2 regions of the Pseudoalteromonas sp. TB41 genome follow, and region 1 is predicted to be linked to the other one. Evidence: predicted binding sites of a transcription regulator. Region 1 holds the regulator's gene; the other holds the start of a gene.
The links. The regulator NrdR, encoded in region 1, represses ribonucleotide reductase genes. The targets are predictions, from matches to a motif close to AAACACNANATNTNGTGTTT.

Region 1 (10,962 bases):
TGAGAGAGCACTTTGTAAAGCAAAAAGTAGCCTTGGGGAATCTGCAACGAGGTTGCTTGTTGGAACTTGGTATCCCAATAGCTAAATCAGATAATAAGTTGATTGATGCAGTGGAAAGTCTGCTCGAAGATACAAATTTAGATGTACCTATGGCATTTAGAGCGTCTCTAAAAATAATGAATGAACAATTCAAAAGTGTTATGAAAGAAATTAGAGAGCTAGAAAAGCTCATTGAAGAAGAAATCAAAAATGATGAGGTATGCGAGCGACTTCAAAAACTGGAAGGTGTTGGGCCTGTAGGTTCAATGATGTTGAAAGTTTACTTTAGTTGTATAGAACACTTTAAAAATGGGCGGGAAGCATCAGCCTGCGCTGGTTTAACGCCAGTTCAGCATAGCTCTGGTGGCAAAGAAAGAATTGGCTCAATTTCAAGAACATCGGCAAATAAAAAGTTACGTAGCACGTTATATCAAGGTGCACTAGCTGTTGTCACACATGTTGTAAAAAGAGCGAGCCGTACAGAAAAAGACGAATGGCTTAAAAAGTTAATTGCAAGGCGTGGTAAAAAAGTGGCAGCGATAGCATTGGCTAATAAAACAATCAGAACCGCATTTGCAATGCTAAAGAAAAACGAATGTTATCAGCCAACGTTATTAACGGCTTAAATTTTTGTCAACAAAGAGCGTTTAAAATCAGGGTAAGACTGACCTTTAAGAGACTGTTCCGTGCCTAGGTATAAAATACCGCCACCGAGAAAAGTCATAAAGGGGCGAATACATTAAAGTGACCAGGGGTAGCTCCCCAAATAGAGTCCGTATATAAGCCAGCATCTAATCTTTATTTAATAAATACTTCGTTGACAAAAAACGGGGAGTCCATATAAGGCGCGAGACAGGTTGCATCGCCTTTTCTAGATTAACGGTTTGCCCTAATGCGTAATGTGCAAATCCCGTTAAGCTAATCGTTTCATTTGATAAGTCAGCACTAAAGCCATCAATATGCTTATCAACAACCGTCAGGCAGACACCATTAGTTGCAATACTGTCACCTAACTTAACATCACTCATATCAAGGTTTTTACTTTGGATACGAATAGCTAAATCACCTTGTTTTTTTTGTAATAACGCAATTTTACCTGTCGCTTCAACTATTCCAGTAAACATAGTGCTACTCTTTATATAAAATGATTAATGAGCTTTTTTTAGTGCTGTGATACGTAAATCATCACCAATTGGCACACACTCATTAAAAGTTAAATTAATGGTATTTTGCATACTCATTAACTCTGGGAAATTCAGTAAACTTTTAGCATCGCAGCCCATTAATTTAGGGGCAATGTAAAAAACAAACTCATCAATTAAATCAAGTTCTGTCATTTTGCCAGCCAGTGTTGCTCCGGCCTCTAGCCACACATTATTAAACTGCAATTGGGCTAGCGTGTTTAACACGGCCAGTAAATCTACTTTATTATTATTTTCAGGTACTTCAATCTGTTTAACAAAATGAGGCCACTGATGCGATTTATCAACCTTGGTGGTAAATATTATCACCTCACTTTGAATTGAAAATAAGGCAAGATCAGGGGTAAGTCTATTTTGTGAGTCAATAACAACGCGAACCGGTTGGCGCAGTGGTAAATCAGTTGGTAAAGAATACGGTAACTCTTCTGGGCGCACATTTAATTTTGCATCATCCATTAATACCGTATCGGCACCGGTTAAAATTGCACAGTTTTGTGCTCGGTATAGTTGCACATCTTGGCGCGCAGCGGGGCCTGTTATCCATTTACTTTGGCCGTTTTTAAGCGCCGTTTTACCATCAATACTGGCGGCCATTTTGCAAGTCACAAAGGGTAACCCCTGCTCCATGCGCTTAAAAAACCCAAGGTTTAATGCGCGAGCTTGCGCTTCAAGTAATCCGTGAGCAACTTCTATACCAGCATCCGCTAAAATTTTCAGACCTTTGCCTGCAACTTGCGGGTTGCTGTCAACCATTGCGGCAATCACTTTTTTAACACCGGCTACTTTTAGCCCTTCAGCACATGGCGGTGTTCGACCATAATGACTGCAAGGCTCAAGTGTTACATAAGCGGTTGCGCCTTTTGCATTTTCGCCAGCCATAGCCAGTGCGTTTACCTCTGCATGACCTTGGCCCGCTAACCGATGAAATCCTTCACCTATTACTTTATTATTCTTTACGAGTACGCAGCCAACATTAGGATTAGGAGTGGTGGTAAAGCGCCCTTTTTTTGCCAGTTCAATAGCGCGGGCCATGTAGCGTTTATCATCCTCTGAAAACGAACTTTGCTTGGTCATTACTATTCCCCTAAGCGGGCTATTTCTTCACCAAATTCGCGTATATCTTCAAACGAGCGATACACAGAGGCAAATCTTACATAAGCCACTTTATCTAACTTTTTAAGCGCTTCCATAATGCACTCACCCACCAAATGGCTAGACACCTCGCGTTCGCCAGTGGCACGTAACTGCGACTTAATAATATTAACCACTTCATCAACTTGCTCAGTGCTTACGGGGCGTTTTTCGAGGGCGCGAGTTAAGCCATTTAGTAACTTATCTTCATTAAACGGTTCGCGGCTGCCATCTTGCTTGATGACCCGTGGCATCACTAATTCAGCCCCTTCAAAGGTGGTAAATCGTTCGTGGCATTCATTACATTCACGACGTCTACGTACTTGGTGTCCCCCACCTACAAGGCGAGAATCAATAACTTTAGTATCTTTGGCGGTGCAAAAAGGGCAATGCATAACTGTGTGTTTCCGTTTTAAAAACAAAAAATGGCCGCTATCATAGCGGCCATTATCATAACAAAAATGTGTGCAGTTGTGATCTAAATTACTATTTTACTCTTGGATTAAGCGTAAACAGGTAATTTTGCACAAATTGCTTTCACTTTTTCTTTTACTTGCGCTTGTACTGACTCATCTTCGATGTTGTCTAGTACATCACAGATCCAGCCCGCTAACTCTTTTGATTCAGCTTCTTTAAAGCCACGACGAGTGATTGCTGGTGAACCAATACGCAGACCAGAGGTAACAAATGGTGAACGTGGATCGTTCGGTACTGAGTTTTTGTTAACCGTGATATTCGCATTACCTAGGGCAGCATCTGCATCTTTACCTGTGATATCTTTGTCGATTAAATCAAGTAAGAATAAGTGGTTGTCAGTTTTACCCGATACTACTTTGTAGCCGCGCTCTTGTAATACCGCAACCATTGCTTGTGCATTTTTAACAACTTGTGCTTGGTATGTTTTAAACTCAGGTTGAAGTGCTTCTTTAAATGCAACCGCTTTAGCAGCAATAACATGACATAAAGGACCACCTTGGCCACCTGGGAAAACAGCGCTGTTTAGCTTTTTGTAAATTTCTTCATCGCCACACGCAGAGATGATTAAACCACCGCGAGGACCCGCTAATGTTTTGTGTGTTGTGGTTGTTACAACGTGAGCAAATGGCACTGGGCTTGGGTAAACACCCGCAGCAATTAAACCTGCAACGTGCGCCATATCAACAAATAAGTAAGCACCTACTTTGTCTGCAATTTCACGGAACTTAGCCCAATCAACAATACCTGAGTATGCAGAAAAACCAGCAATGATCATTTTTGGTTTGTGCTCAAGTGCTAACGCTTCAACTTGTGCGTAATCAATTTCGCCAGTTTCTTCGTTAAGGCCATACTGAATTGCGTTGTATGTTTTACCAGAGAAGTTAACGTGTGAGCCGTGCGTTAAATGACCACCGTGCGCTAGGCTCATGCCTAATACAGTATCAAGTGGGCTTAAAAGAGCTTGGAAAACAGCAGCATTCGCTTGTGAACCGGCATGAGGCTGTACGTTTGCGTAATCTGTACCAAATAATTCATTTGCGCGGTCAATAGCAAGTTGCTCAACCACGTCTACGTGCTCACAGCCACCGTAGTAACGTTTGCCCGGGTAACCTTCAGCGTATTTGTTAGTCAGCTGAGAACCCTGCGCTTCAAGTACGCGTGGGCTACAGTAGTTTTCAGATGCAATTAACTCAATATGCTCTTCCTGACGTGATGTTTCTTTGCTCATCGCGTCAAATAACTCTGGATCAAAGTCCGAAATATTCATGCTACGTTCTAACATTGGGGTCTCCTGGGCAACGTGTATGGGTATTTTTTAGAGGCTTTATTGTACGCTTAAAACGACGTTTTGCCTACGCTCTTAAGTTGAGGATATTTAAACAGGGATTGAAACTATTTCACAGCATTTTGATGATGATATTTTTTTATAAACTAATAACAATTTTAAATGAATTTTATTTACTACATTTATATAGCTTATGCGTTATGTCTAAAGCGATGCATAAATAAACAAAAAAAGCGGCCTAAGCCGCTTTTATTATCTGCCTTTTTTAGGCAAGCTTTTTAAACAATTCTGTACGCAAAACATCATAATCGTTGTGCATATCAGTGGCTAAACACGGTTTTGCTAATGCATCAGCTAACGGCTTTGGCATATCTAATTCAACATTAAGGATATCCTCAACGCTGTCTTTAAATTTGGCCGGATGCGCAGTCGCTAAAAAAATCCCCACAGCATCTGCCGCCTTATTTTCTACAAGACCTTGGTAAGCAATTGCGGTGTGAGGCTCTGCAATATAGCCAAGCTGTTGAATTTTTTTCATCACTGTTTGTGTTTGCTGCTCATCAACACTCACCGAATAAAAGTTATCATAACTAAACCAGTTATTATCTAACATTGATTGCACACGTGGCCAGTTATTAGGTTTACTCACATCCATTGCATTTGAAAGCGATTCAATTGTCGCATTAGGCGTCCAATTTTTATCAAGCATAAAGCGCGGTACTGTGTCGTTTTGGTTTGTAGTCGCACTTAGTTTACCAACTGGCATACCAATAACAGCGCCAATCATAGCCGCACACACATTACCAAAGTTACCACTCGGTACTGAAATATGCGCTGTAGCACGCTTTTCTTTTGGCAGCTGTGCAATGGCTTCAAAGTAATAACACACCTGCGCGACTAAACGGCTAATATTAATTGAATTTGCTGAGTTTAAACCTAACTTCGATTTTAGCTCTTCATCTAAAAATGACTTTTTAACCAACTCTTGGCAATCATCAAAACTACCCTCAATCGCATAACAATGAATGTTGTCACCAAGCGTTGTAAATAACTTTTGCTGCGCTAATGAAATTTTACCTTTAGGGTATAAAATAACGACATCAATATTTGGTTTGTTATAAAAAGCATGCGCTACGGCAGCCCCGGTATCACCCGATGTTGCAGTTAAAATAGTGACTTTTTCACCTTGATTAAATTGCGCCAAGCACTCGGCCATAAAACGGCCACCAAAATCTTTAAATGCCAGTGTTGGCCCGTGAAATAACTCTAAGCAATAGGTATTATCTTCAACTTCCACCAGCTTAACCGGAAAGTTAAACGCATTCTTAACCATCTGGGCAACAGTATCACTTGGTAGCTCGTCACCAATAAGGTGCGATAAAATTTTGCCGCTGCGAGTAATAAAGTCCATATCTAGTAATGCATCAACATCACTTAATGGCGCTAACGACTCTGGAAAAAACACACCTTGATTACGCCCTAGTCCTGTTTTTACAGCTTCAACAAACGACACTTTTTGTGAATATTCTTTTAAATTATGTAATTGCATGACTCTTTTTCCTATAAAACATTTAATTGACGCGTGCCGTCGTTATCTAATTTACAAATATGACAAAAGCCTTGTTCGTTGATGTAATTTTCCTCTAGCCACTGCGCGCATTGCTCTGCCGCTTCAAGCGTTTTACATACACTAAACAAGGTCGGCCCTGCGCCTGAAATACTCACAACTTCAGCACCCAGTGCTGGTAAGCTTGCTTTGGCATCACTAAAGCCGCTTATAAGTGGCGCACGGTATGGCTCTGCTATTTCGTCTTTCATAATGCTTAATGCATCATCAAAACGCCCTGTTAACAGTAAGCTACTAAACGCCGATAAACGCTGAGCAAACTCAACCCCGGCATGCATACTTAGCTCTTTTGGTAAAACAGAGCGCGCTTTTGCGGTATTGAGCGAAAAGCCCGGAAATGCGGCGACGTAATACCAGTTTTCATCAACAGGTAAAGCAATAGATTTATCAGGAATTAAATCACCGGTTAGCTGTAAGCCGCCTAAATAACACGGTGTGATGTTATCGTAATGGCGCCCCCCACTTACAACGGCTTCAAAATCTGCCATAAGCTCAATGAGCTCTACTTGGCTTAAATTAGTTTTGGCAAATTTATCCAGTGCTGCAAATGTCGCCACCACAGAGCAGGCACTTGAGCCTAATCCCGAACCAATCGGCAAATTTTTCCTAAGTTCGAGCTTTACCGCAGGCATATCAGGCGCAACATGCGCTCTAAAGTGCACTAAACACTGATATGCTAAATTTTCTTGCGCATCACTAGGTAACTTATGTGCGTAGTCGCCAGTACAAATAAATTCATCACTCGATGCGGCACTAACAACCGCCACATCACCTAATAAATCGCCATCAATGGGCGCAAGTGCGGCGCCCAGCGCATCAAAGCCAACGGCAAAATTACCAATAGACGCCGGAGCATATACTTCAATCATGACTGACTCCTAGCGAGATAATGTTTTTAAGATGTCTGCAAATACACCCGCAGCCGTTACTGCAGAGCCTGCCCCATAACCACGAATTACAAACGGACGCGGTTGGTAGTATTGGCTTAAAATAGCCAGCGCATTTTCACCATCACGAATAACATTCAATGCATGTGATGAATCCACGGCTTCGATTCCGACCTTACAGTGACCATTTTTAATTGTGCCTACGTAGCGAAGTACTTTACCTTCACTTGCTGCACTTTGAACACGGTCGTTAAAACCAGCATCTAAGCTAGGTAATTTCGCCATAAACTGCTCAACATTGTCACCTTGGGCAAAACCTGGCGGTAAAACCGACTCCACTTCAATATCGCTAAGCTCTAATTTCATACCGGCTTCACGTGCAATGATCAGTAATTTACGTGCTACGTCAGTTCCCGATAAGTCATCGCGCGGATCGGGCTCTGTAAACCCGCTTTCTTTGGCTTTAATTGTTGCTTCAGAAAGTGATAGACCATCTTCTAGTGCACCAAACATGTATGAAAGCGAGCCTGATAAAATACCACTAAACTCAAGTAACTCATCACCTGCACCAAACAACGATTGCAAGTTATCAATTACAGGTAAACCTGCACCTACGTTAGTTTCGTATAAAAACTTACGATTATTTTTATGTGTTGCTGCAATTAAATCTTGGTAATACGTATATGAACTCGTGGTGGCTTTTTTATTGGCAGCCACGACATGAAAACCTGCATTTAAAAAATCTACATATTGTGCAGCCAAGGCATCTGATGAAGTACAGTCAACTAGCACTGGATTAACTAAATGATTTTGCTTAACAAACTGCTCGACCAGTTTTAAATCAAACGCTTGCTCTGACTGCGCCAGTTTTTGCTGCCAATCATCAAACGCAATCCCCTCACCATCAAGGTGTAATTGACGAGAGTTGGCAACACCATATAGGTTTAATTTAATATTACGCTTTTCAAGCCATGCTTGTTGACGCTCAAGTTGGTTAATTAGCTCTTGGCCGACTAAGCCACAGCCCAATAAAAACACATCAATTGAAGGCACATGAGTAAAGAAGTTTTCATGGCAAATTTTAACCGCGTCATTACATAATTCACCATCAATAACGGCTGAAATAGCACTTTCTGTTGAATCTTGCGCTATGGCAACAATGTTTACTTGCGCTTGTGCAAGCGATGCAAAAAACTTAGCCGCTAACCCCTTATGGGCACGCATGTTATCACCGACTAACGTTACTATTGCTAAATTACGTTGCACATTTACCGGCTCAATGAGCCCCGCTTTTGACTCTAAGTCAAAGGCTACTTGCAACGCACTTAACGCTAGATTTAAATCGCTTTCATGCACACAAAAGCTAATGCTAAATTCACATGATGACTGGGTAATGAGTACAATTGACACGTTATCATGTGCCAATGCATTAAATACCTTAGATGCCATGCCTACTTTACCTTTCATGCCTGGGCCTGAAACGGTTAGCATAGCTAAATTTTGTAGGCTTGAGAGTGCTTTTACTGGTTCATCAGATACCGTATCGTTACTAATTAGCGAGCCTTGCGCATCTGGGTTATGGGTGTTTTTAATTTCGCATGGCACCCCTGCTTTTGCACACGGTAAGATAGTTTTAGGGTGCAATACTTTAGCGCCAAAATAAGAAAGTTCCATCGCTTCTTTATAAGATAGGAAATCAACCTTAGTGGCTTTTTTGATATAACGCGGATCGGCGCTGTATACACCATCAACGTCAGTCCATATTTGGCACACTTGCGCCTCTAAACACGCCGCAGCAATCGCCGCCGAGTAGTCAGATCCATTACGACCAAGCGTTGTGAGCTCCCCTTCATCATTACTTGCAGTAAAACCAGGCATAATGTAAACCGTCGCAGGGGATTCTTTTAACACGGCTTGAAAACGTGCCTTACTGGCCACTAAATCCGCTTCTGCGTCTATGTATCCGCCGGTTGAAACAATACAATCTGTTGCTTGTAAATAATGCGCGTTATGATCGGCTAATAGACTTTGCATTAGCGATACGCTAACACGCTCACCAAAGCTAATAATGAACGCTCTGACCTGATCAGGGCAGCACTTTATCAGTGCAATACCATCAAGCTTATTTTTAAGTTCGTTAAAGTCAGGCCAGTTTTGAACTGCTCCTTGCTTTTCCTCTACCGCTGCTTTGAGCATGTTGCATCGGCTAGTCAGTGAATGCCATTGTTCGCTAAAGTCATGCCCCTGCTCTGCAATACTAGCTAAATTAACTAACGAGTCAGTCATGCCACCTGGGGCTGACAGTACCAGTAACATTTCATCTTTTAATTGTGCCTTAGCGAGTGCAGCAACTTGCTCTAAACAGGCAAAATCAGCGAGCGATGAGCCGCCAAATTTTAATACGCGCATTTTTTATGTTTCCTCATTCCATAAAACGAAAAAAGGCCTGTGTTCTAAGTGAACACAGGCCTTTAAATTTGTTGCACCGACCTATGCCACTATCCAGTAAGAATGGTGGTTGTAATAATAATGGTCGTTACAAGACTAAATGTTTTCATAAGCTTAAGACTGCCTTAACACAGGCTATTCTGTCAACCTTAAATTAGCAGATAAAACAGTCTTTTTCATCATGAATTTTATTAATAAATGCCAAACTTATGCAAAACTGTACTCAGTTGCGTTTTATTAATTGGCTTATGAATAAAATCGATTGCGCCTAGTTGCGCGACACGTGCTTGCATTTTTTGTTGGATATCAGCAGAGATCACTAATACATAAGACTCTATTTTAGAAATTTTGATTTGCTCAAGTACTTCAATACCATCAACTTCAGGCATGGTTAAATCAAGACACAGGAGATCGAAATGCCTTTGACGCAATTGCTCCAACGCCTCTTTACCGTTAGTTGCTTGCTGAATATCGGCATCAATACATTCTTTTAAACAGCGCATTACCTGTTTGCGAGCAACGGTGGAATCATCACAGACTAAAATAGAAAAACGCATCATAATGACTCATTAATTAAACTCATACAAAACACCTAAACCCACTGTAAAATTAGTTGGTTGCCCAATCCGCAACAGTCAAAATTATAACCAAATTAGCAACGAGCAGATTATTTATTGTAACTTTTATTAACGTTATCAATAAAATGCTTAATTGCACAATACAAATTAGGGTCTGTTGATCTTTCAAGGTTGAATTTGCAGCAGTTTGTTTGGTATTTAGGCAAGGCGGAGCCTATGTGGTGTGGTTATTCCCCATAAATAGGCGATAACGTAGCATCAATGCCAAACAGGCGCTGCCCTAAGGGTTCTGCCTAGGGGCGATTTACTCTTTGTTGCTCGGTTTTTACTTAGCCCACTAGGTTACAAACCTCGCGCCGCGATTAAACAGCCCCTAGTTTGAACAAATTCTAATCCGCAAAGATCAACAGACCCTAGTAAATTAACTATTTCCAAGTAAAAAACAGCCTATCCAAACCAACGGTTCTCAAATAGAAACCCAATACATATAGAACAGAATGATTGCTTATTTAACAACGCTAAATAGCAATATTATAAAATATATGTTTATTTTTAATCATTTATTAACTAATGTTTATAAGCGTACATTAACAGTTGAATAATTTAAGGAAATATAAGCCTCCCATGCCGCAAAAAAGTCTTTCAACAAAGTTACTCACTCGGGTTTTATCAGTTTATTTTATACTGACCTTTGTGGTGACCTGCGGGCAAATTTTCGCAGAGTACGTCAATACTAAAGATTACATACGCGATGAACTTGGCACATTACAAAAGACCTTTGGTAGAAGTTTAACCAGAGCAATTTGGGAGCTAAATATAAAGCAAACCACCACAACCGCAGAGGGGTTACTCGATATACCTATGGTTGAGGGGGTTATTATTCGTGACGATAATGGCGCTATTATTTCTCAATTAGGCCGCGCACTAAATATTCACAATCTTTACAGTCAGCAACTTGTGCAAGAAGATGTCATGGTAGAGGACACCAAAGCCGGTTTATTTGGCTATACATTTCCACTTATTTTTGAGTTTTCAGGACGAGCAACGCAAGTAGGCGATGTTACTTTATTTTCTAGTCGCGATGTAATTTTTAGTCGCATTATGCTCTCTATCTACTTTTTGATTGGTAATGCCATGATTAAAACAACTTTTTTAATCATCTTATTTTTAATTGCATTTAGAAAGTTACTCACCGAGCCCCTTACTCAATTAACCGAGCAAATTGAATACCTTGAGTTAGAAGAGCTTGATGGTCAACAGGTTAAAATAGTCACCGATGAAAATAACG
Region 2 (10,962 bases), on a different contig from region 1:
GAACCATCAATAAAATCATAAAGCAGCTGCGCTTTGGCAATATTATGAGCTTCCATGGCTTTTACACCCCCGGTTTGCTCAAGCCATGCAAATACTTCTGCCGCTAAATACCAAGCAAAAGTCGGTGGGGTGTTAAACATGCTGCCTTGTTTTGCCTCAAGGGCGTAATCTAAAATACCCGGCTTGGCGAGCCCTTCACGCTCAAGTAGCGTTTTGCGAACAATCACAATAGCAATACCCGATGGACCGATATTTTTTTGTGCACCCGCGTAGATTAAATCAAATTTATTAACGTCAATTTCGCGCGATAAAATAGTCGATGACATATCGGCCACAATCGGCGCCGTTGGATGACTGGGTACGTCAAATATTTCAAGGCCGTCTACGGTTTCATTCGGGCAATAGTGAATGTAAGACGCATCAGCAGGTAAAACCCAATCGGCTACCTGCTTAATAGAAAACAGGCCGTTATCATCATTGCGCACATCAACAGCGTGTGTATTTGTAAACTTATCTGCTTCGCTGGTTGCACTTTTTGACCAAACGCCATTTTCACAATAAACTGCTTTTTTACCGTTAACATGAAGGTTTAAAGGTACGGCACTGAATTGACCTCGACCACCACCGTGCATAAATAGCACTTCAAACTCGTCACTTATATTCATTAAACGACGCAGGCTGGCTTCACATTTAGCGGTTAATGCTAAAAATTCATGACTACGATGACTTATTTCCATCACCGATACACCAAGACCTTGCCAGTTTAAAAACTCTTTTTGCGCTTTTTGCATGACTGCCGGTGGTAACATTGCAGGGCCTGCACAAAAATTATATATACTCATTACCTTTTCCTCATTCCAGTAATTTAACTTGAATTAAACTAATTTAATTTTTTTCAACTACATAAAAAAAGCGGCCAAGGCCGCTTTTTTCAATCTAATTATTCTGAAGGAGGATTGTCATCCGCCACTTCATCAATAACTGTATCTACTGTTTCAACGTCTTCGATATCAACCAAGTCACTTTCAGTCACTTCAATTTCTTCTATACGTTGTAAACCAACTACTTGCTCTTCGTCAATAGTTCTGATCAAAATAACACCTTGGGTGTTACGTCCAACCGTAGAAACTTCATTAACACGAGTACGTACTAAGGTACCACGATTCGAAATAATCATTATTTCGTCGTTGTCATCAACCTGTACAGCACCAACAACAGCACCGTTACGCTCACTCACTTTGATTGATACAACACCTTGAGTTGCACGACTCTTAGATGGGTAATCTTCAAGTTGGGTACGCTTGCCGTAGCCATTTTCTGTCACTGTTAATATTGCACCATCATTCTTTGGTACAATAAGTGATACAACACGCTGATCGTCTGGCATCTTAATACCACGAACACCCGTTGCAGTACGGCCCATAGGACGTACACCTTTGAAACGGATTTCAGGCTTACCTTCTTCATCAAGAACAGGGTTACCATTTTCATCAACAACAGCCGTTTCTTCAGCCTCTTTAAAGCGAACAACTTTACCCGCATCAGTGAACAACATAATTTCGTTGCTGCCATCGGTAATATCAACACCGATTAAGCTATCACCTTCGTTTAAGTTAACCGCAATGATTCCGCTTGCACGTTGACGACTGTATGCCGTTAATGGCGTCTTCTTAACCGTACCGAACGCCGTCGCCATAAAGATGTATTTATCATCTTCATAATCGCGTACTGGCAGGATTGCAGTAATACGTTCATCTGCTTCAAGTGGTAATAAGTTAACAATTGGCTTACCGCGCGCTGCACGACTGGCAAGTGGCAACTGGTATACTTTAAGCCAATATAAACGACCCGCTGTAGAGAAACAAAGAATAGTATCGTGCGTATTGGCAACCAATAAACGTTCAATGAAATCTTCATCTTTCATCTTAGTTGCTGATTTACCTTTACCACCACGACGCTGCGCTTCGTAATCAGTTAATGCTTGATACTTAACGTACCCTTCATGTGAAAGCGTAACAACTACGTTTTCTTCGTTAATTAGGTCTTCAAGGCTAATATCGTGTGCTGCAGCATTTATTTCAGTGCGGCGCTCATCACCATATTGCTCTTTAATTTCAACGAGCTCATCACGAATAACTTCCATTAAACGCTCTGGATTTGCCAAAATGAATAATAACTCGGCAATCAACTCAAGTAATGATTGATATTCGGTAAGAATTTTTTCGTGTTCAAGACCAGTAAGTTTGTGTAAACGTAAGTCTAATATTGCTTGAGCTTGTTGCTCAGAAATATAGTACTGACCATCACGAATACCAAGCTCGCTTGCTAACCAATCTGGGCGTGCCACGTTGTCTTCGCCTGCTTTATCAAGCATGGCTTTAACATTACCTAATTCCCATGGACGCGCTGTTAATGCAACTTTTGCTTCAGCAGGTGTTGGCGACTTACGAATAAGTTCGATAATTGGGTCAATGTTAGCCAGTGCAATCGCTAAACCTTCTAGCGTATGCGCACGGTCGCGGGCTTTGCGTAAATCAAATACCGTACGACGGGTAACAACTTCACGGCGGTGAATAATAAACTCTTCAAGCATTTCTTTTAAGTTGAAACACTTAGGTTGGTTATTAATTAACGCAACCATATTCATACCAAACACAGTTTGTAACTGAGTTTGTGAATAAAGGTTGTTTAAAATAACTTCACCTACGTCACCACGTTTGATCTCGATAACGATACGCATACCGTCTTTATCTGATTCATCACGTAATGCGCTGATCCCTTCAATTTTTTTATCTTTAACTAACTCGGCGATTTTTTCAATCAAACGTGCTTTGTTAACTTGGTAAGGGATTTCATGAACAATAATGGTTTCGCGACCCGTCTTTTCATCGGTTTCGATGTCAGCACGCGCACGCATGTACACTTTACCACGACCGGTTTGATAAGCTTGTTCAATGCCTTTTTTACCGTTAATAATCGCCGCAGTTGGGAAATCAGGCCCAGGAATGTAATCCATTAACTCCGTAATGGTCAATTCAGGGTTTTGAATAAGCGCTAAACAGCCATTCACGACTTCTGTTAAGTTATGTGGCGGAATATTTGTTGCCATACCAACCGCAATACCCGATGAACCATTAACTAACAGGTTAGGTATTTTAGTGGGTAACACATCAGGAATTTGCTCTGTGCCATCGTAGTTAGGCACAAAATCAACCGTTTCTTTTTCAAGATCGGCTAATAATTCGTGCGACATTTTTGCCATACGTACTTCTGTATAACGCATTGCCGCTGCTGAATCACCATCAACCGAACCAAAGTTACCCTGACCATCTACTAGCATGTAACGCAGTGAGAATGGCTGAGCCATACGTACGATGGTGTCATAAACTGCACTGTCGCCGTGTGGGTGGTATTTACCGATTACGTCACCGACCACACGGGCCGATTTTTTGTAAGGCTTGTTCCAGTCATTACTAAGCTCGTTCATTGCAAACAAAACGCGGCGGTGAACAGGTTTTAAGCCGTCACGTACGTCTGGTAATGCACGTCCTACAATTACACTCATGGCGTAATCTAAGTAGGAGTTTTTTAACTCGTCTTCAATATTGACTGGCAGAATTTCATTGGCGAGATCAGTCATTTGATATCACATTCCTTCAGTATCAGCTCTTAACAACCCAGTATTAGGTATTAAGAGTGTTTGTTATTATTTCTAAGTAACCATGCTATCACAATTAATTTTAATTTACAGGCGCAAAACTTTGCGATTTATCAATTTAGGCCTATATAATGGCCTCAGATTGACGAGGAAGTATTTTATGACCGAACATCAAAATGTAGATAACGCAGAAATAGCAAAGTTTGAAGCCATCGCAGAACGTTGGTGGGATTTAGAAGGCGAATTTAAGCCGCTTCACGAAATTAATCCATTACGATTAGATTTCATCGCAGACAAAACCAAAGGATTATTTGATAAAGAAACCCTCGATGTAGGATGTGGTGGTGGCATTTTAAGTCACAGCATGGCGCGAATGGGCGCTAAAGTAACTGGCATTGATATGGGCCAAGAGCCTTTAACTGTCGCCAAGTTACACAGCTTAGAAACAAGTGTCCCCGTTGAGTATATAAAAGTACCTGCAGAGCAGTTTGCAAATGAGCACCCTGAGCGCTTTGATGTGATCACTTGTATGGAAATGTTAGAGCACGTCCCCGACCCTGCTTCTATTATTCATGCGGTGGCTAAATTGGCAAAACCAGGCGCTGATGTTTTTTTCTCTACTCTTAATAAAACCCCAAAAGCTTATTTATACGCTATTGTCGGGGCAGAAAAACTACTAAAAATGGTCCCAGAGGGTACCCATGACCATAAAAAGTTTATTAAACCTGCACAATTAATTGCATGGGCAGAGCAAGCTGGCTTAAAAGTACGTGCCAGTGCTGGGTTAAGTTACAATCCACTTTCAAAGCAATATACAATTAGTGATGATGTGAGCGTAAATTATATGCTGCATTTTGAGAAGTTAGCGTAATGGCAAGCTCTCAAACCCCCATTGCCCCAATGGAATATCAAGCATTGCTGTTTGACTTAGATGGCACTTTACTCGATACCGCTGATGATTTAGGCGCCGCACTAAACACCGTGCTGCAAAATCATCAACAACCCCAAGTGGGCAGTGATATATATCGCCCCGCGGCTTCAAACGGTGCTGCCGCTTTATTGGCTGCTGGTTTTAAAGAAAGCTGGGCACAACAGCCGCAAGAGCAACTTTTACATGAGCTAGTTACGCAATACGCTGCCAACATTGCCACCCATACCCAATGTTTTGTAGGAATAGAGCAATTACTAATCGCACTTGATAACAAAGCAATCCCTTGGGGAATTATGACCAATAAGCCCGGATTTTTAACTGATCCTTTAGTCAAAGCGATTCCTGCATTAAAAAATGCACGTATTGTGGTTAGCGGTGATACCTTAGCTGAATCTAAGCCCTCACCCCTTCCTTTACTGTATTGCGCTGAGCAAATGAGTGTAGATCCTTCGCGTTGCTTATATATAGGTGATGCGCAGCGTGACATTCAGGCAGGTAAAGCAGCCAATATGCACACCGCAACCGCACTATGGGGATATGTACCGAGTGTTGACGAGGCATTGGCTTGGAATGCGGATTTTAATTGGCACAGTCCTATAGATGCATTTAACCACATATAGTGCCATGTTAATTAATAAACACTACATATTGTGATTGTGTTAGTTTTTACGCAAAGCTTGATGATAAAAAAAGCAGACAAAATTTATTTTAAAAAAGCGTAAATTTAATCTTTCCTTAGTTGATTTTTACAAATTTCAACTTAACCGAATGATCAAAGGTTAATGCCTACTAACACAATTGCGTTATCCCAACGTTATCCACAATGAGAGCGGTTTCTGTCCCTTGCAAAAGATCCCAGACCACACTATCTTGTGATCTCTAATTTGAACAACACCAGATATTGTGGCTAAATGTTATTCAATTAAATTCACCAAACCGGTGAAAATAACAATAAACGAATAGGCACTGCGCTTTTTTAGGTGCACGCATTGGTCAAAAATATTTAATTCCCAAGGAATACAGGCAAAGCTATGAACCAACAGTTATCTGTAAGCAAACGTGACGGTCGTAAAGAGCCACTCGATCTTGATAAGATCCATCGCGTTATTGAATGGGCCGCCGAAGGTTTAAATAACGTTTCGGTTTCACAAGTTGAACTAAAATCGCATATTCAATTTTATGACGGTATTCGTACTAAAGACATCCACGAAACGATTATTAAAGCTGCTGCGGATCAGATCTCAAAAGAATCGCCTGATTATCAGTACCTTGCTGCTCGTTTAGCTGTATTCCATTTACGTAAAAAAGCCTATGGCCAGTTTGAACCACCGCGTCTTTTTGACCATGTTACTAACATGGTTGAACAAAAACGCTACGATGCACATTTACTCGTTGATTACACAGAGCAAGAATTAGATGAGCTAGATGCGTACTTAGACCATTCTCGCGATCTTAACTTTAGCTACGCAGCAGTAAAACAGCTTGAAGGTAAATACCTAGTTCAAAACCGTGTAACGGGTGAAATTTACGAAAGCGCGCAGTTTTTATATATCTTAGTGGCTGCAAGCTTATTCTCTGATTACCCTCGTGATACACGTATTGATTACATCAAACGTTTTTATGATGCGGTTTCATTATTTAAAATTTCTTTACCTACGCCAATTATGTCGGGCGTACGTACACCAACACGCCAGTTTAGCTCATGTGTACTTATTGAGTGTGGCGATAGCCTAGACTCAATTAATGCTACATCATCAGCAATTGTTAAATACGTTTCTCAACGTGCTGGTATTGGTATTAATGCAGGTCGTATTCGTGCACTAGGTAGCCCTATTCGTAACGGTGAAGCGTACCACACAGGTTGTATTCCGTTTTATAAGCACTTTCAAACAGCGGTTAAAAGCTGTTCGCAAGGCGGTGTACGTGGTGGCGCAGCAACCCTTTTCTACCCGCTTTGGCATTTAGAAGTTGAAAACTTATTAGTACTTAAAAATAACCGTGGCGTTGATGATAACCGCGTACGTCACTTAGATTACGGCGTACAGTTTAATAAACTCATGTACTCACGTTTAATTAAAGATGATTACATTACGTTATTCAGCCCCTCTGATGTGCCTGGCCTTTACGATGCATTTTTTGAAGATCAAGACGAGTTTGACGCGCTATATGTAAAATATGAGCAAGACGAGTCAATTCGTAAAAAACGAATTAAAGCAATTGAGCTGTTCTCTATGTTTGCTCAAGAACGTGCTAGCACGGGTCGTATTTACTTACAAAACGTTGACCACTGTAATACACACAGTCCGTTTATCTCAAAAGTGGCGCCTATTCGTCAATCTAACTTATGTTTAGAAATTGCGTTACCAACTAAGCCTCTTAGCAACGTGAATGATGAAGAAGGTGAAATTGCACTTTGTACATTATCTGCGTTTAACTTAGGTGCCATTGAGTCTTTAGATGAACTAGAAGAGTTAGCTGAGCTTGCGGTACGCGCACTTGATAACCTACTTGATTTCCAAGACTACCCAGTACCTGCAGCTAAAAATGCAACTATGGGACGTCGTACGCTAGGCATAGGCGTTATTAACTACGCATACTACCTAGCTAAAAACGGTAAGCGTTATTCAGATGGCAGCGCAAATGCGCTTACGCACAGAACATTTGAAGCGATTCAGTACTACCTAATGAAAGCATCTAATGAGCTGGCAAAAGAGCGTGGTGCCTGTCCTAAATTTAACGAAACAACGTACTCACAAGGTATTATGCCAACGGATACGTACAAACGTGATTTAGATAAAATTTGTGATGAACCACTTCATCTTGATTGGGACGCGTTACGTTCCAGCATTAAAGAGCACGGTATGCGTAACTCAACACTGAGCGCATTAATGCCATCAGAAACATCATCGCAAATATCTAATGCAACCAATGGCATTGAGCCACCGCGTGGCCATATTAGTGTTAAAGCAAGTAAAGACGGTATTTTAAAACAAGTTGTCCCTGAGTACGAACGCCTTAAAGATAGCTATGAGTTACTGTGGGATATCCCATCTAACGATGGTTACTTACAATTAGTAGGCATAATGCAGAAATTTATCGACCAAACGATTTCAGCAAATACTAATTATGATCCAAATAAATACGAAGGCGGTAGAGTACCTATGAAAGTCTTATTAAAAGACTTACTTGGTGCCTACAAGCTAGGTGTTAAAACGCTGTACTACCATAACACCCGTGATGGCGCATCAGACGCACAAGAAGACGCTCCAGAAGTGGAAGATGATGATTGTGCAGGCGGCGCGTGTAAAATTTAATAGTTAAACTTAAAGCGGGCGCCTTGCCCGCTTTGTCCTGATAGTTTTAGTGATAGTTTTTTGAGTGATAAACATGTCTTATACTACTTTTAGCAGAAATCATAATAACCAAATGCAAGAGCCAATGTTTTTTGGTCAAACCGTTAACGTGTCACGTTACGATCAACAAAAATACCCTATTTTTGAAAAGCTGATTGAAAAACAATTGTCTTTCTTTTGGCGTCCTGAAGAAGTTGACGTAAGTAAAGACCGTTTAGACTTTCAAGCGCTTCCTGATCACGAAAAACATATCTTTTTAAGTAACTTAAAATACCAAACTTTACTTGATAGTGTTCAAGGCCGTTCGCCTAACGTTGCACTATTGCCAATTGTGTCAATTCCTGAGCTTGAAACATGGATTGAAACATGGGCGTTTAGTGAAACCATTCACAGCCGTTCATACACACATATTATTCGTAATGTAACTCAAGCCCCTGAACTCATTTTTGACGACATTGTTAGCAATGACAAAATTAGTGAACGTGCCGATGCCGTAACCACTTATTACGACGATTTAATTAACTCGGTGTCGCTTTACAACCTGTACGGTGAAGGCAAACATGACATTAATGGTGAAACCGTTGTGGTTAATTTATTTGAGCTGAAAAAGAAATTGTATCTGGCGATGATGTCAGTGAACATTCTTGAAGCTATTCGCTTTTATGTCAGCTTTGCGTGTTCATTTGCGTTTGCCGAGCGTGAGCTAATGGAAGGCAATGCTAAAATTATTAAGCTTAAATCCCGTCAGTCATGCACACACAATAGCAAAATTTTAAAAACTAATCAAGCTAAATCAAACACAAACAACGTGATCAACTTGTGTGGAACCACACATAAAATTACAAAAAATGCCACACAACTTAAAATAGCAGCATAAAAAATAAATATGTGGCTTTATCCCGGAATAAATAAAAAATGAAATATACTACTTTTAATCAAAAAAATAATGACGCTTTAAAAGAACCGATGTTCTTTGGCAACCCTGTGAATGTATCACGTTATGATGTTCAAAAACACGTGGCATTCGAAAACTTAATTGAGAAACAACTGTCTTTCTTCTGGCGACCAGAAGAAGTTGATGTATCAAAAGATCGCGGGGATTGGCAAAGTCTATCTGATGCCGAAAAGCACATTTTCATCTCTAACCTTAAATATCAAATCTTACTTGATAGTATGGCCGCACGTTCAGTTAATGCGGTGTTACTCCCATTGGCTTCCTTACCTGAAGTTGAAACATGGATAGAAACATGGGCATTTAGTGAGACGATTCATTCTCGTTCATATACACATATTTTAAGAAATTTATTCACCAACCCTGGTGAAGTATTTGATGAAATAATCATTAACCCTGCAATATTGAAACGTGCTGAAAGTATTTCGCTTTACTTTGATGATTTAATTTTATATTCACAGTTATATAACTTACATGGCGAAGGTAAACATACATCTGAAGGTGTTGAATATGATGTTACTTTACGCAAATTAAAGGAAAAGTTATACCTTGCGGTGTGCTCTGTTAATGCTTTAGAAGCTATTCGTTTTTACGTTAGTTTCGCCTGTTCGTTTGCGTTTTCAGAGAGATCTTTACTTGAGGGGAACAGCAAACTAATTCGCCTTAATTCACTACAAAAAACATCACATTTAACTGGTCGGTCGGTCGCCCTTCCTTTAGAATCAAGCAATAAAACGAACTTTAACTTATGTGAAACATCACATAAACACAGCATTGCTGCATAACACAAGTATTTATGTGAGGTTTAAAAATGAAATACAGCACCTTTAATCAAACACAAAACAACGCATTAGCAGAGCCTATGTTCATGGGTCAAAGCGTCAATGTTTCTCGGTATGATCAGCAAAAGCATATGGTATTCGAGAACCTTATTGAAAAGCAGCTGTCGTTCTTCTGGCGACCAGAAGAAGTAGACGTATCGAAAGATAGAGCTGATTGGCAAACGCTCAGTGAAGCTGAAAAGCACATCTTTATCTCAAATTTGAAATATCAAACACTACTTGATTCAATTGCGGCTCGTTCAGTTAGTGCTGCATTTCTACCTCTGGTTTCAATACCTGAGCTCGAAACATGGATAGAGACATGGGCTTTTTCCGAAACTATTCATAGCCGTTCTTATACGCACATTTTGCGTAACCTATTTACTGACCCAAGCGAAGTTTTTGACGATATCGTCATTAACTCTGCGATCATCAAACGTGCTACTAGCATATCTAAATACTTTGATGACCTAATTCAAATCACGCAAGTGTATAACTTACATGGTGAAGGTGTTCATGAAATTGATGGTAAAAAAGTCGAAGTGACTGAACGCAAAGTTAAAGAGAAGCTTTATTTAGCTGTGTGCTCAACAAACGCACTAGAAGCGATTCGATTTTACGTGTCATTTGCTTGTTCATTTGCCTTTGCAGAACGCTCATTGCTTGAAGGGAATAGTAAACTGATAAAACTTATCTCGCGAGATGAATCCGTGCACCTTTCGAGCACACAGGCCATACTAAATCTATGGTCTAGCGGCAAAGATGACCCCGAAATGAAGGAGGTGTCAGCTGAACTAAAAGAAGAAGGTCGTCAGATATTTCTTGAGGTAGTTGAGCAAGAAAAAGAGTGGGCTGACTACCTATTTAAGGATGGTTCAATGATTGGTTTGAATGCTGACATTCTGAAGCAATATATTGGATACATCAGTAATCAGCGCATGGCTGCTATAGGTTTAGATACACCGTTCGATGTAAAGAGCAACCCACTGCCTTGGATGAGCTCTTATCTCGTAAGCGACAATGTTCAAGTAGCTCCTCAGGAAGCTGAGTTAAGTAGTTACTTGGTTGGTCAAGTTGATTCAGAAGTTAATGCAACAGACTTCGGTGATTTTGACTTGTAGTTGCGATGAAGTTAAAGATAGATGGCAAGCTGATTGGAACTTGCCATCCTAACAAAACAATACTTGAGAATATGGAAGCTTTAGAGTTAGTGCCTAATTATATGTGCAGAGATGGATTTTGCGGAG

Region 2: a site for NrdR is predicted at 5,479-5,498, ahead of nrdA (class 1a ribonucleoside-diphosphate reductase subunit alpha). Genes of this name have one in related genera too.

Annotation. Positions count from the first base shown of each region.
Region 1 is NZ_AUTH01000046.1:66,615-77,576, reverse strand. Features, by position in the region: gene L641_RS0107335 (IS110 family transposase) at 1-665, shown strand, start outside; partial or broken gene L641_RS0107330 (hypothetical protein) at 834-1,163, opposite strand; gene ribD (bifunctional diaminohydroxyphosphoribosylaminopyrimidine deaminase/5-amino-6-(5-phosphoribosylamino)uracil reductase RibD) at 1,188-2,315, opposite strand; gene nrdR (transcriptional regulator NrdR) at 2,318-2,767, opposite strand; gene glyA (serine hydroxymethyltransferase) at 2,875-4,131, opposite strand; gene thrC (threonine synthase) at 4,400-5,683, opposite strand; gene thrB (homoserine kinase) at 5,695-6,630, opposite strand; gene thrA (bifunctional aspartate kinase/homoserine dehydrogenase I) at 6,640-9,057, opposite strand; gene L641_RS0107295 (response regulator) at 9,288-9,656, opposite strand; gene L641_RS0107290 (ATP-binding protein) at 10,299-10,962, shown strand, end outside.
Region 2 is NZ_AUTH01000011.1:68,906-79,867, forward strand. Features, by position in the region: gene serC (3-phosphoserine/phosphohydroxythreonine transaminase) at 1-842, opposite strand, end outside; gene gyrA (DNA topoisomerase (ATP-hydrolyzing) subunit A) at 941-3,640, opposite strand; gene ubiG (bifunctional 2-polyprenyl-6-hydroxyphenol methylase/3-demethylubiquinol 3-O-methyltransferase UbiG) at 3,819-4,529, shown strand; gene L641_RS0102125 (HAD-IA family hydrolase) at 4,529-5,209, shown strand; gene nrdA (class 1a ribonucleoside-diphosphate reductase subunit alpha) at 5,621-7,903, shown strand; gene nrdB (class Ia ribonucleoside-diphosphate reductase subunit beta) at 7,977-8,819, shown strand; gene nrdB (class Ia ribonucleoside-diphosphate reductase subunit beta) at 8,858-9,679, shown strand; gene nrdB (class Ia ribonucleoside-diphosphate reductase subunit beta) at 9,706-10,836, shown strand; gene yfaE (class I ribonucleotide reductase maintenance protein YfaE) at 10,842-10,962, shown strand, end outside.